Regions from separate parts of the Micrococcus sp. KRD096 genome, predicted to be linked through region 1. Evidence: riboswitches for the same ligand, from Rfam matches in the RefSeq annotation. Region 1 holds a riboswitch; the other holds the start of a gene.

Region 1 (7,320 bases):
TCGGACTCCTACTCGTTCGCCGTCCCGGACGCGGGCGCGCACGGAGCGGTCATCACGGGCGACACCATCCTCGGCTCGGGCACCACCATGCTCGACCACCCGGACGGCACCCTCACCGACTACCTGGCCAGCCTGCGCCGCCTCGAGGCGGCGGGCCCGCTCACGGTGCTGCCCGCGCACGGGCCCGTGCCGGAGCCGCTCGACGTCGTCGCCCGCGACTACCGGCACCACCGCGAGGGCCGCCTGGAGCAGATCCGCGCCGCCCTGGGCGCGTTGCCCGAGACCGAGGCGGCGACGATCACGCCCGAGGACCTGGCCCCGCGCATCTACCCCGGCCTCACCGGCACCGTGGCCCGCGTGGCCGTCCAGACGGTGGCCGCGCACCTGCGCCACCTGCGCGAGGGCTGAGCCCCTCCGCCGCGGGCCCGGCCCCCACTACGCTGACCTCAGACCCGTCCCTCGACCCCGCGGAGGCACCCCATGACCATCCTCGTCGGCTACGCCCCCTCGAAGGCCGCGGACGCCGCTCTGGACACCGCCCTGGACATCGCCCGCTCCACCGGCGAGCGCGTGGTGGTGGTCAATGCGGGCCCCGGCGGCGAGCACCGCACCAAGTCCCTCGTCACGGAGGAGCAGCAGCGCGGCGTGCAGGCCCGGTTGGACGCCTCCGGCGTGACGGCCGAGTTCCGCCAGTACGCGCGCGGCCGGTCCACGGTGGAGGAGATGAAGGACGTCGCCGCGGAGCTGGACCCGTCCATCGTGGTCATCGGCGTGCGCCGCCGCGGCGGCTTCGGCCGGTTCGTCATGGGATCGGTCTCGGACGAGCTGCTGCAGGAGATCGATCAGCCCGTGCTGTGCGTGAAGGAGTACCGGCAGTACGGGGACCACACGCCCGAGGCCGTGAGCCACGTCGCCGAGACGGACCCGGGCACCCACGGCCTGCCCGCGTCCGAGCCGATGGCCGAGCGGCGTCGGCTCACGCCCGTCGATCCCGGGGACCCGACGCTCGAGCGCTGAGCGCTCCCGCCGGGCCTCAGTCCTCGTCGTCCTGACGGCGGCGCGTGACGGCGTCGTCGAGGAGGCCGTCCGTGTGGGAGCCGGCGCCGCTGCGCCGCCCGGCCTCGTCCGCCGCCGCCTGCTTGGCCTGCTGCGCGCGCCGCTCGGCGAACGCCTCCTCGCCCGGGCCGTCGAGTTCGCGGTTGCGCTGCACCGCCGTCATCGAGCCGGTGTACAGGCCGGAGTGGTCACCCACGCGGGTCAGCGGTGTGGTGAGGGTGTCCGGGCGTGGATCGGCGCCGTCGACGCGCGGCAGCGGCGCGGTGCGCGGGCGCGGCTCGCGGGCCGCCACCCCGGAGCCGTCCGGGCCCGGCTCACCCGTCCGGTCGCCACCGCGGGCCCCCGCGTCGGATCCCTCGGAGGCGGGCGCCGCGTCGTCGTGGGCGGGGTGCCGGTCCACCATGCGCTGCACCACGATGCCCTCGGGGTGCTCGTGGCGCAGGAAGGCCACGAGGTCCTCGCGCACGAGGCAGCGCAGGTCCCAGAGGTCGCCGGAGTTGCGGGCGGAGACCACGGCGCGGATGCGCACGACGCCGCCGGTCGCGTCGGTCACCTGCAGCGCGTGCTCGCGCCCGTCCCACAGGTCCGTGGACTCGAGCAGCTGGGTGAGTCGTGCGCGCAGCGCGTCCATGGGCACGCGCCAGTCCACGTCCAGCTCCACGACGCCGGAGACCTCGGCGCCCACCCGCGTCCAGTTCTCGAACGGCTGGGTGGTGAAGTGCGAGGACGGGTAGACCATGCGGCGGCCGTCCCAGAGCTTGAGCACCACGTTGGACAGGGTGATCTCCTCGACGATGCCGAACACGCCCTCCATGTCCACCACGTCGCCCACCCGGATCGCGTCCGTGAAGGCGAGCTGGAATCCGGCGAACACGTTGGTCAGCGTGGACTGCACGGCCAGGCCGGCGATCACCGAGATCACACCGGCGGAGGCGAGCAGGCCGGCCCCGAGCGAGCGCACCTCGGGCACCCCCAGCAGGACCACGGCGACGGCCACCACCACGATCACCGCGTTGAGGATGCGCCGGATCAGGATGGTCTGCGTGCGGATGCGTCGCTCGCGGCGGTGCTCGACGCCGGTCTCCTGGTAGCGGCCGAGGATCCCCTCCTCGATCACGCCGACCAGGCGCCACGCGGCCCATGCGCCCGCCGCGGCCACGGCGATGAGCAAGAGGAACGACGCCGGCCGGTACCAGGTCTGCTCCTCGGCCATGACCCCGAGCCAGATCCGGGAGGCCAGCAGGCCGGCGGCGACGGCGGCCGGCAGGCTCAGCCGCGCGGCGCCGTGTTGGAACGCGGGGCGGCGCACGAGCACGACGCGTGCCACCTGCAGGGCCAGGTACACGACCGCCGCGCCGATGGCGAACGCCATCAGCACGGTCAGCAGCGTCCCCCATTCCACGCCGAAGGCCCGCGTGGTGGCGGCCGCCCCGTCCTGGATGTCCCCCTCCACCCCGGACGGCACGGTCTCGCCCGCTAGGAGGCGGTCCAGGACGGGTCGCGAGGGCGGGCAGGACGGGGAGGACCATGACGACAGTCTGACACCCGCCCCCGGACGCACCCCGGAGAAGAGCACAATGGAGCCTGACCGTCCGCGCGGTCCGGGCCCGGCCGTCGTCGCGCCCCGTCCCGCCGGCCCGCCGCCGCCCCTCTGGAGGAATCCGTGCTCTCCGTCACCGACCTGCGCCCACTCGACACCGCCACCGCGGACCTGTCCCGCATCATCCCGCGGGCGAACGTGGACGTGTCCTCCGTGGTGCCGGTGGTCGCCCCGATCATCGAGCGGGTCCGCCACGGCGGCGAGCAGACCCTGCTGGAGCTGGCCGAGCGGTTCGACGGTGTCCGTCCGCCGGCCCTGCGCGTGCCCGCGGAGGCGCTCGAGGCCGCCCTGGCCGGGCTCGACCCGCGGGTGCGCGCCGCCCTGGAGGAGTCGATCCACCGGGCCCGGCTCGTGCACGACGCCCAGCACCCCCAGGACTCCACGGTCGAGCTCGGCGAGGGCGCCGTCGTGGAGAACCACTGGACCCCCGTGGGCCGCGTGGGCCTGTACGTGCCCGGCGGCCGCGCCGTGTACCCCTCCTCGGTGGTGATGAACGTGGTGCCCGCGCAGGCCGCCGGCGTGGGGAGCCTCGCGGTGACCTCACCCCCGCAGCGGGACCACGGCGGCCTGCCCCACCCCACCGTGCTCGCCGCGTGCGCGCTGCTGGGCGTGGACGAGGTCTACGCGGCCGGCGGCGCCCAGGCCGTGGCCATGCTGGCGCACGGCGTCCAGGACGACGACGGCGGGTGGCTCTGCGCGCCCGTCGACCTGGTGACGGGGCCCGGCAACGTGTACGTGGCCGCCGCCAAGCGCGCGCTCCAGGGCGTGATCGGCGTGGACGCCGAGGCCGGGCCGAGCGAGATCGCCGTGATCGCGGACGGCACCGCCCGCGCCGACTGGGTGGCCGCGGACCTGATCAGCCAGTCCGAGCACGACCCGCTGGCCGCCTCCGTGCTCATCACCGATTCCGAGGACCTGCTCCGGGACGTGCAGGCGGCGATCGAGGCGCAGGTGCCCGGGGCGTTCCACGAGGATCAGATCCGCGAGGCCCTCACCGGCCCCCAGTCCGGCGTGCTGCTGGTGCGGGACATGGACCAGGCCGTGGAGGTCTCCGACCGCTACGCCACCGAGCACCTCGAGATCCAGACGCGCGACCCCGAGGCCCTCGTGGGGCGCATCCGCAACGCCGGCGCCGTGTTCGTGGGCCCGCACGCCCCCGTGCCGCTGGGCGACTACTCGGCCGGGTCCAACCATGTGCTCCCCACCTCGGGGACGGCCCGGCACTCCTCCGGTCTGAACACGGTGACGTTCCTGCGCCTGCAGCAGCGCATCCGCTACACGGAGACCGGGCTCAAGGAGGTCGCGGACGGGATCGGCGTGCTGGCCGAGGACGAGCGCCTGCCCGCGCACGGCGCCGCGATCCGCGCCCGCTTCGCGTGAGGGGGCGGGCGTGAGCGGCGTCCGCATCGACGCGTGGCTGTGGGCCGTGCGGCTGTACAAGACCAGGTCGGCGGCCACGGCGGCCGTGCGCGCAGGCCACGTGCGCATCGACGGCGAGCCCGTGAAGGCGGCGACGCCCGTCGTCGTCGGGAACCGGGTGCGGGTGCGCCAGGACGGACGCGAGCGGATCCTGGAGGTCACGGGGCTGATCGCCAAGCGGGTGGGCGCCCCCGTGGCCCGGCAGCAGTACGTGGACCACTCCCCGCCGCCCGTGCCGCGTGAGCTGCTCGCGGTGCCGTACCGCGAGCGGGGCGCGGGCCGGCCCACCAAACGGGACCGCCGGCAGCTGGACGCGCTGCGCGGCCGCGACCGACGCTGAGCGCCTCCGTCCTCCCCGCGCCGTCATCCGCCGTCGTGATGGCGGCCTCATGCGGAGGGTGCGGTCAGCACCATCCGGAACGGCTTGTCGTTGTCCACCGTGACGGTGAACGTCATCGGCCCCGCCTCATCCACGGGGGGAGTCGCCGCCGACCAGCCGCCGCACAGCGCCTCCGATCCGGCCATCCAGGTCTTCGTTCCCCCGCCACCCCGTGAGGTCAGGATCTCCGTCTCACCGGTGGCATCCGAAGGACACAGCACGATGACCCGAAGGACCGCACCCTGTTGAGCGTCCACGGTGATCTGCTGTGTGCCCGTCCCGACCGCCTCCTCCAGGACGGACTCCTTCTCCGGGTCGAGATGGTCCGCATCCGGATGCCGGCGCGTGTACTCGACCAACGTCATCCCGTCCTCCTCGAACAGCGCGGCGGGGAGTGCTTCTTCACCGGCGGGTGACGACGCGGACGAACCGGTGGCGGAGGCCGACCGGGTTGCCGAGGGGGCCGCTGACGTCACGGTGACGGAGGACGCCGCAGCGGTGGATGCCTTCGCGGTGGAGGAGACGCTGCCCGGGGAAGCGGAGCATCCCGAGATGGCGATACCGAGGAGAGCCGCGACGACCACGGCGGCCGACAATGCCGCACGCTTCTTCTCGATGTCCATCCGCATGATCCGATCCCTCTCAGAGAACCGATTGCGGGGCCGCGGGCTGCGGTCTCGAGCCCCCCTCTCGAGTGGCTTGATCCTGGCTGGCGATGCGCGGTGTGTCAAGCATCACATCGGGCAGCTCGGATGACGCCGCGCGACCGCCGCGCTTTGACCACCCCACGGACCCCTCCGTAGGCTGATCCCCAGAATCACGAGTTCCCGTCATTCACGGCCCTGGCCGGCGGGACGGCAACCCTCTCACGCAGTAGTGGGGTGCTCCAGGTGATGATTCGGCCCCTCGGACACCCCGACGGGCAAGTACCGCGCCTCCGCGGATCCGGGCGATCCGCGTTCCCGCCGTCTGCGGAGCCGCGCCAGTCATCGGAAGAGGACGCGCGCCATGACCCTGACCCACGAACCCCACACCGCCGCGTGGGACACCGACCTGTCCCTCGGCAACCTCCGCTCCGGCCTCTCGGCATTCCCCACCGGGGTCGTCGCGCTGGCGGGCCTCGCCGACGACGTCCCCGAGGTGATGGTGTCCTCGTCCTTCGGCGTGGGCATCTCCTGGGAGCCGGCCCTCGTGTCCTTCTCCGCACAGAACAGCTCCCGCACCTGGCCGCGCCTGCGCCGGGCCGGGGCGATCGGCGTCTCCCTGCTCGCGGCGGACCAGACGCCGCTGTGCCGTCAGCTGGCCGCCCGCGAGGGCGACCGCTTCGCCGGTCTCGACGTGCACCGCAGCCCGCACGACGCCCTGCTGATCGGGGGCTCCTCGCTCTGGCTCGAGACGCGGGTGCACGCCGAGGTCCCGGCGGGCGACCACACGGTGGTGCTGCTGGAGGTGACGGCCTTGGCGGATCACACGGACGCCGCTCCCCCGGCCGCCCTGCACCGCAATCTCTTCCACGGCCTGCGCGCGCTCTGAGCGAACTCCAGGTGAACAATCGGGCCCCTGGTTCCCGGTCGGCGAGATCCGTGCAATGATGGAGCCTGAAGTTGATCAAGCTGTATCCCGCCATCTTCACTGCTCGTCAGCCCGGCATCGCCGGCGTCGATGAGTGTTGGGCAAGCGGTTCAGTCTCGCCGCTTCACCCGCGTCCCACATCCGGGCCGCGGTCCAACACCGCCACCGCACCGCGGGGGCACATCGAAAGGACACCATCATGGCTGTCGGTACTGTCAAGTGGTTCAACGCTGAGAAGGGCTACGGCTTCATCGCCCCCGAGGACAACTCCGCGGACGTGTTCGTGCACTTCTCCGCCATCCAGGGCGGGGGCTTCAAGGAGCTCCAGGAGAACGACCGCGTCGAGTTCGAGACCCAGGACGGCCCCAAGGGCCTCCAGGCCGCCAACGTGACGAAGCTCTGATCTTCGCCTGACGCACGGCTTCCGACGCCCCCGGTCCGTATGGACCGGGGGCGTCGTCGTGTGCGCTTCCGTGCGTCCCGCACGCCCGCGCACTGCGCCGCACTCCGCCGTACGCCCGTTCGACCGCGGCGCTGCGACATCACCGCAGGGCTGCACTGCGGTGATGTCGCTGAGGCGCGGTCCTCCGCGGTGGGTCTCGTCCTGGCCCTGCGCGTCAGGCCGCGCCCCGCCGGCCCACGTGGCGACGCAGCAGCAGCACCACGCCCAGGGCCAGCAGATACCCGGCCGCGACGACCGCGAAGCCGGCCCGGTAGTCGCCCGTGACGTCGCGCAGCACGCCCATCAGCAGCGGGCCCAGGGCGAAGCCGGCGTACATGCCCATCGAGTTCGCCCCGGTCGCACGGCCGAGCCGCTCGGCCGGCACCTCGCTCAGCAGGCCCGCGTTGATCACCACGTTGGCGCCCAGCACCGTCAAGCCGTGCACCGCGGCGCCCACCCACAGCAGGGCCGGCAGGTCCAGCAGGTCCGCGGCGAGGAACACCACGACGCCGGCCACGGCACCCAGGCAGATCACGGTCAGCAGGGTGGTGGGCCGGTCTCCGGAGCTCATCCGCCGACTCCACCCGATCCGGGAGAGCACCCCCACCACCCCGGACACGGCCGCCGCGGCGCCGCCGGCCACGAGCGTCATCCCCAGCGTCTCGACGGCGAACAGCGGCAGGTATGTGTTCGTGGCCTGCATGCCCAGGCCGGTGAGGAATGCGATCGCCGCGAAGAACCAGACCGTGGCCGGCAGAGGCGAGGTGTCCCGCCGTCGTCGACCGCCGACGGGGCCGGTGGCCGGCGGCGGAGCCCCGGGCAGCGGCGGGGCGGCGACCAGGGCGAGCACCC
Region 2 (7,320 bases), on a different contig from region 1:
TCTCGATGTTCCACAGGCCGCGCAGCTCCGCGGCGAGGGACTGGGTGGCCGGCTGCAGCTCGGGCTTCTTGGACAGCGGGAGCACGGCGGCCTTGACCGGGGCCAGGCGCGGGTCCAGCTTGAGCACGGTGCGCACGTCCACCCCGCCCTTGGCGTTCGGGGCCTCGTCCTCGGCATAGGCGTCCACGAGGAACGCCATCATGGCGCGGGTCAGGCCGAAGGACGGCTCGATCACGTACGGGGTGTAGTGCTCGTTGTTGGCCTGGTCGAAGTACTGCATCTTGGTGCCCGAGTGCTCGGTGTGCCGGCCCAGGTCGTAGTCGGTGCGGTTCGCGATGCCCATCAGCTCGCCCCAGCCGTCGCCGCCGGTGAAGCCGAAGTCGTATTCGAGGTCGATCGTGGCGTCCGAGTAGTGCGCCCGCTCGTCCGCGGGGACGTCGAACTTGCGCAGGTGCGCGGGGTCGATGCCGAGGTCGATGAACCAGTCCCAGCAGTCCTCGACCCAGCGGTCGAAGTGCTGGCCCGCCTCGGCCGGCGGCACGAAGTACTCGATCTCCATCTGCTCGAACTCACGGGTGCGGAAGATGAAGTTGCCCGGGGTGATCTCGTTGCGGAACGCCTTGCCGATCTGGCCGATGCCGAACGGCGGCTTCTTCCGGGCCGCGCCCAGCACGTTGAGGAAGTTCACGAAGATGCCCTGCGCCGTCTCCGGGCGCATGTAGTGCAGGCCCTCCTCGTTGTCCACGGGGCCGAGGTAGGTCTTGACCAGGCCCGAGAACAGCTGCGGCTCGGTCCAGGCGCCCTGGGTGCCGCAGTCCGGGCACACGATCTCGGCCATGCCCTCGGCCGGCCGGCCCTTCTTGGCCTCGAACGCCTCGAGCAGGTGGTCCTGGCGGTGGCGCCTGTGGCACTGGGTGCACTCCACGAGCGGGTCGGTGAAGGTCTCGACGTGGCCGGAGGCCTCCCACACCGCGCGCGGCAGGATGATGGAGGAGTCCAGGCCCACCATGTCCTCGCGGGAGCGCACGAAGGTCTTCCACCATTCCGCCTTGATGTTCTCCTTCAGCTCCACACCCAGGGGCCCGTAGTCCCACGCGGAGCGCGAACCGCCGTAGATCTCACCGGCCTGGAACACGAAGCCTCGGCGCTTGGCGAGGTTGATGACGTTGTCCAGCGGGGACTTGGCAGCCATGGGGGCATCACTTCCGTACTCATCGGCGGGGCGGGAGGGGATCACGACGACGACGGCGCCCGGCCGCCTTCGAGGCGGCGGGCCCGTTCCGGCGCGGCGCGCCGGTCGATCCCGTCCAGCCTACCGGCCATGATGGACACCATGACCGAGACGAACGCACCCGACGCCCAGCCCCTGCCCATCCGTGACGAGTCCATCCGCCTCGGCCAGGCGCTCAAGCTCGCCTCCCTCGTGGAGGACGGGGCCATGGCCCGCGACGTCGTCACCGACGGGCTCGTCACCGTCAACGGCGCGGTGGAGACGCGCCGCGGCGCCCAGCTGCACGACGGGGACGTCGTCGAGTTCGCCGGCGAGGCGTTCGTCGTCCAGGCCGGGCAGGCCTGAGCCGACGCCCCGTCGGGCGGCCGCGGCGCCGTCGTCGAGCGTGTCCGGTGCGTCAGCCGCGGGGCGGCACCATGTGGGCGAGGTACTCCTTCACGTGGCCCAGCTCCTGCTCGTTGATCGCGTGGCCGAGCCCGGCGTAGACGATCTTCATGAGGTCCACGTGGGCGTTCAGCCAGGCATGGGTCTCCTCGACCCGGGGCTCGGAGATGATCGGGTCCTCCTGGCCGCGGCCCCAGAAGACCTTCGGTCGGACGCGGGCGACGTCGTCGTCGCGGGTGAACAGCTCGCGCAGCCGCGGCTCGGTGAGCTCCGGGTCCACCACGAAGCCGGACAGCGCCACGGTGCACGCGTAGGCCTCCGGGTCCAGGCGCAGCAGCGACGTGGCCATCGCCATGCCCTGCGAGAAGCCGAGCAGGGAGACGGTGCGGAAGTCCCCGCGCACCGCCTGCACCCAGGCGTGCAGGGCCTCGACGGCCTCGCGGACCGGCTCGGCGGTGGAGCCCAGCTCGCCCGTGACGGGGTCCTGGGAGAGCGGGAACCAGGCGTGGGAGCCCGGCTGCAGGGGCAGGGGCGCGCGCACGGCGGCCACCGTGACGTGCTCGGGCAGGTGCGGGACGAGGCCGAACAGGTCGTCCTCGTTCGCGCCGTAGCCGTGCAGGACGATCAGCAGGTCCTCGGTGCGCTCGCCCTCGGGGCGGGACCAGCGGACGACGGGCTCGACGGCGGGGGTGGGGTTCGCGTTCACGTCCGCCAGCCTAGCGAGCGGCACGGTCGGCCCCTCCCGGAGGTTGACCCCTCCCGCGCGACGTGGGCAGAATCCTACCCGTGGGTAACCCATCCTCCTCCCAGCCTCCGCACGCCTCCGACGCGACCCCGGTCGACGACCCCGCCGCCCATCCGTGGCGCCGCTACGTCGCCATCGGGGACTCGTTCTCCGAGGGCATCGGCGACCCGGACCCGGACCGTCCCGGCTACCACCGCGGCTGGGCCGACCGCCTGGCCGAGGAGCTCTCCCGCCTGACGCCGCCCGGCGAGGACCTGGCCTACGCCAACCTGGCGGTCCGCGGGAAGCTGCTGGACCAGATCGCCGAGGACCAGGTGGAGCCGGCGCTCGCCCTGCGGCCGGACCTCATCAGCGTCTGCGCGGGCGGCAACGACATCCTGCGCGGCGCGGACCCGGACGAGATCGCGGTCCGGTTGGACGCCGTCGTCGAGCGTCTGGCCTCCGACGGCGCCACCGTGCTGCTGTTCAACGCGACCGACGTGAAGGGCACGCCCGTCATCGGCCGCATCCGCGGCACCGTGGCGATCTACAACGAGAACGTGCGCACCATCGCGCTGCGGCACGACGCGCTGGTGCCGGACATGTGGTCGCTCAAGGACCTCGCCCGGCGGGAGATGTGGGCCGAGGACCGCCTGCACTTCTCTGCGCTCGGCCACCACACGATCGCCGCGATGGTGCTGGACACCCTCGGCGTGGAGCACGGCCTCGAGCACCTGCGCCTCTCCCCGCCGGCGCCGCGCACGTGGCGCGCGGCCCGCGCGTCGGACGCCGCATGGGTGCGCACGCACCTGGCGCCGTGGGTGGTCCGCCGCCTCCGCGGCGTCTCCTCGGGCGACGGCGTCACGGCCAAGCGCCCCGTCCCCGAGCCGCTCTTCGGCGCGCCGATGCCGCAGGGCTCGGACCACACCGAGCCGCTGGACATCGTCGAGCCCTGAGCCCGGCCGGCGGGGACCGGTGGCCGTTTCCCGAACGACAGTGCCGCGACACGCCGCCGTTTCCCGAACGAAAGTTCAGAGGGCGAGGGTGCGCTTCAGCGTGTCGGCCACCTGGCCGTATTCGGTGAGGAACCCGTCGTGGCCGATGGGCGAGGCGATCGTGTGCACCGGCGGCCGCGCGGGCAGCGCCGCCGCGAGCGCCTCGGACTCGGCCGGCAGGTAGAGCCGGTCCGAGTCGACGGCGGCCACGAACGCCCGGCCCCGGTAGTCCGCGAGCGCCGCCGCCACGCCGCCGCGCCCGCGCCCGACGTCGTGGCCCATGAGGGCCTCGGTGACCACGAGGTAGGAGTTCGCGTCGAACCGGTCGGCGAGCTTGGCCGCCTGGTGGTCCAGGTAGGACTCCACGGCGTAGCGCCCGCGCCCGCCCGGCACCCCGACGACGGCGCCGAACGGGTCCTCGACGCCCTGCGGTTCCCGGCCGAACCGCTGGCCGAGCTCGCCCGCCGTGCGGTAGGTGGTGTGGGCGATGCGCCGGGCGATGCCCAGGCCGGCCACGGGGCCGGGGCCGGGGTAGTAGTCGCCGCCCTCGAAGTCCGGGTCGAGGCGGATGGCCGCCGTCTGCGCCTGCCCCCACGCGATCTGGTCGGCGGAGGAGGCCGCGGTGGCGGCCAGCACACCCACCCCGGCGACGCGCGCGGGGTGGGTCGCGGCCCACTCGAGGGCGCGGGCCCCGCCCATCGATCCGCCGATCACGGCGCGCCACGCGCCGATCCCGAGGTGGTCGGCCAGGCGTCGCTCGGCCTCGACCGCGTCCCGCAGCGTGAGGAACGGGAACCGGGAGCCCCAGGGCCGCCCGTCGGGGGCCGGCGTCGAGGGCCCGGTGGAGCCGTGGCAGCCGCCGATCATGGCGGGGGCGACCACGAACCACCGGTCCGTGTCCACGGCGCGGCCCGGGCCGACGAGGGCGTCCCACCAGCCCGGCGTCGGGTCCTCCTCGTGCGCGGCCACGTGCGCGTCGCCGGTGAGGGCGTGCAGCACGAGCACGGCGTTGGCGCCGTCGGCGGCGAGGGTGCCCCAGGTCTCGTAGGCCAGCTCGACGTCGGGCAGCAGCCCGCCGGTCTCGGTGCGCAGCTCGCCGACCCGCAGGCGGTGGCGGCCGCCGCGGGGCAGCGCGGTGCGCGACGGACGCGTGGCGACGGCGGTCATGCCCGCTCCCCCGCGTCGTCGTCGCCGCGGCGGGCGGCGGCCGCGAAGCCGCGCTCGAGGTCGGCGAGGATGTCCTCGATGTCCTCCACGCCGAGCGAGAGCCGCACCAGGCCGGGGGTGACGCCGGCGGCGCGCTGCTCGTCGTCGGCGAGCTGGGAGTGGGTGGTCGAGGCCGGGTGCACCACGAGCGAGCGGACGTCGCCGATGTTGGCCACGTGGTGGTGCAGGGTGAGCCCGTCCACGAACGCGGCCCCGGCCTCGCGGCCGCCCGCGATCTCGAAGGAGACGAACGCGCCCGCGCCCTTCGGCAGGTAGCGCTGGGCGCGCTCGTGCCACGGGCTGGACTCCAGGCCGGCGTAGACCACGTGCTCGACGTCGTCGCGGCCCTCGAGCCAGCGCGCGACGGCGGCCGCGTTGGCCACCTGCCGCTCCATGCGCAGGGACAGGGTCTCCAGGCCGAGGTTCACCAGGAACGCGTTGAACGGGGAGATGGCCGAGCCGTAGTCGCGCAGCAGTTGCACGCGCGCCTTGAGGATGAAGGCCAGGTTGGCGCCGAGCGGCGAGCCCACCCCGAGGTCCCGCGCGTAGACGAGGCCGTGGTACGACTCGTCCGGCTCGTTGAAGCCGGGGTACCGCTCGGCGTGCTGCGCGTAGTCGAACGTGCCGGCGTCGACGATCACGCCCGCGATGGCCGCGGCGTGCCCGCCGAGGTACTTCGTGGCGGAGTGGGTGACGACGTCGGCGCCGTGTTCGATCGGACGCAGCAGGTACGGGGTGGCCAGCGTGTTGTCCACGATCAGCGGCACGCCGGCCTCGTGGGCGGCGTCGGCGACGGCGCGCACGTCCAGGACGTCGCCGCGCGGGTTGCCGAGGGTCTCGCCGAAGAACGCCTTGGTGTTCGGGCGGACGGCGGCGCGCCAGGACTCGACGTCGTCCGGGTCGGTCACGAACGTCGTCTCGACGCCGACCTTGGCGAGGGTGTGCTTGAACAGGTTCTGCGTGCCGCCGTACAGGCTGGCCGAGGCGACCACGTGGTCGCCGGCGCCGGCGAGGTTGAGGATCGCGAACGTCGTCGCCGCCTGGCCGGAGGCCAGCAGCAGCGCGCCCACACCGCCCTCGAGCGCGGCGATCTTCTCCTCCACCGGGCCCTGCGTCGGGTTGCCGATGCGGGTGTAGAGCGGGTCGAGGTCCTTGAGTGCGAACCGGTCCGCGGCCACCTGGGCGGACGGGAAGTCGTAGGAGGTGGTCTGGAAGATCGGCAGGGCGGTCGCACCGAAGGCGTGCTGGCCGACGGCGACGCCCGCGTGGACCTGCGCGGTGGAGAAGCCCCAGGCGTCGGGGGTCGGGGTGGTCTGGTCGGTCATGGCGGACCCTCCTGAAGGGTTCAGGGGCCGGACCCGGCCGCCCCGCCCGCCGGCCGACGTGCCGATCCGGGGACCGGCGTCGTCGAGGTGCCGGTGATGACCCGGCGCCGTCGAGAGGGGCCGTGGGATCGGCCCGCGCTTGCCGGCGTCCGTTGTGGGGCCGGCCTGGTCGTCACCCGGGGCACCCCACCGCGGAAGGAGGGTTGCCGGTCAGCATGCCGGGGCCTGTTGCTGACTCTCGTGACCGTGCCTCCGAGTGTAGCCCGCCGCCCCGCCACGATTTCGTCACGCGTGTCACACGCGGATACGCTCTCCGCACGGGGCGCCCGACCCGTCAAGGGCTCGACCCCCTGGACTCGCACCAGGTCAACCCCCGGGGCAGCCCGGGAACGGAGAGGAACAGCGCAGTGCACACCTGTCGCATGGACCACGTGTCCTACGCCGCCGGCCCCGAGGGCCTGGACGCCACGGTCGCCCGCATCGCCGAGACGCTGGGCATCGAGCGGATCAAGGGCGGTGTCCACCCACGTTTCGGCACCCAGAACGCACTGTTTCCCATGACGGAGGGGCAGTATCTGGAGGTCGTCGAGGCCCTGGACCACCCGGCCTCCCTCAGCGCGCCGTTCGGCCAGCTCGTGCGCGCCCGCACCGAGCAGGGCGGGGGCTGGATGAGCTGGGCCGTGGCCACCCCGGACATCGGCCGGTTCGAGCGCCGCCTCGGCCGCGAGGCCGTCCCCGGCAACCGTCGCTTCCCGGACGGCCGCGAGCTGTCCTGGCGCCAGATCGGCATCAAGGGCACCCTCGCGGACCCGCAGCTGCCGTACATCCTGCGCTGGGCCGACGGTCAGGAGGACATGCACCCCTCGCAGGCGGCCGAGCCGCAGGCCACCATCGAGCACCTGAACATCGCCGGCTCCCCCGAGCGCCTCGCCGAGTGGCTGGGCGGCGAGGACGAGGACGGCCAGGTCCAGGACGTGAACATCGAGTACGTCGCGCCCTCCGGCACCCCGGGGATCGTCTCGGTCACCTTCCGCACCCCGAAGGGTGAGATCACGCTCTGAGCGCGGGGGCGGGGCCGGTCAACCGAGCAGCCCCGCCCGCGCCAGCAGCGGGTAGCCGACGAACCCGACGGCGTCCAGCAGCGTGTGCGCGATGACCAGCGGCATCACCCGGCGCACCCGCAGGAACACGAGCGCGAACACCACGCCCATCAGGGCGTTGCCCACGCCCGGCCCGATCCCCTGGTACAGGTGGTACGCCCCGCGCAGCAGCGCGAGGGCGAACACCACGACGGCCGCGCGGGTCGGCAGGTACAGCCCCTCGGCGCTCACCCACGACGACGGCACGGCCGGCGCCGGATCGCGCGCCAGGCCCGCGGCGCGCAGCCGCTGCAGATACCCGAGCCGGTCGACGAGCCAGGCGCCCACGATGACCTCCTCCAGCAGTCCGTGCCGC

Evidence for each region. Region 1 has a riboswitch for S-adenosylmethionine ahead of J1M41_RS02150 (flavin reductase family protein). Riboswitches for the same ligand answer to the same signal wherever they lie in the genome.
Region 2: it holds a riboswitch for S-adenosylmethionine, as region 1 does, so the genes downstream of both, J1M41_RS00015 (bifunctional o-acetylhomoserine/o-acetylserine sulfhydrylase) here and J1M41_RS02150 (flavin reductase family protein) in region 1, are expected to answer to the same signal.

What each region holds. Positions count from the first base shown of each region.
Region 1 is NZ_JABFAY010000003.1:73,027-80,346, forward strand. It holds gene J1M41_RS02120 (MBL fold metallo-hydrolase) at 1-408, shown strand, start outside; gene J1M41_RS02125 (universal stress protein) at 481-1,017, shown strand; gene J1M41_RS02130 (mechanosensitive ion channel family protein) at 1,034-2,521, opposite strand; gene hisD (histidinol dehydrogenase) at 2,720-4,036, shown strand; gene J1M41_RS02140 (RNA-binding S4 domain-containing protein) at 4,047-4,415, shown strand; gene J1M41_RS11970 (hypothetical protein) at 4,463-5,077, opposite strand; SAM riboswitch class IV at 5,270-5,389, shown strand; gene J1M41_RS02150 (flavin reductase family protein) at 5,463-5,987, shown strand; gene J1M41_RS02155 (cold-shock protein) at 6,226-6,429, shown strand; partial or broken gene J1M41_RS02160 (MFS transporter) at 6,644-7,320, opposite strand, start outside.
Region 2 is NZ_JABFAY010000001.1:467-7,786, reverse strand. It holds gene J1M41_RS00040 (glycine--tRNA ligase) at 1-1,192, opposite strand, end outside; gene J1M41_RS00035 (RNA-binding S4 domain-containing protein) at 1,334-1,576, shown strand; gene J1M41_RS00030 (alpha/beta hydrolase) at 1,629-2,321, opposite strand; gene J1M41_RS00025 (SGNH/GDSL hydrolase family protein) at 2,402-3,295, shown strand; gene J1M41_RS00020 (homoserine O-acetyltransferase) at 3,371-4,501, opposite strand; gene J1M41_RS00015 (bifunctional o-acetylhomoserine/o-acetylserine sulfhydrylase) at 4,498-5,865, opposite strand; SAM riboswitch class IV at 5,996-6,111, opposite strand; gene J1M41_RS00010 (VOC family protein) at 6,273-6,926, shown strand; partial or broken gene J1M41_RS00005 (CPBP family intramembrane glutamic endopeptidase) at 6,945-7,320, opposite strand, start outside.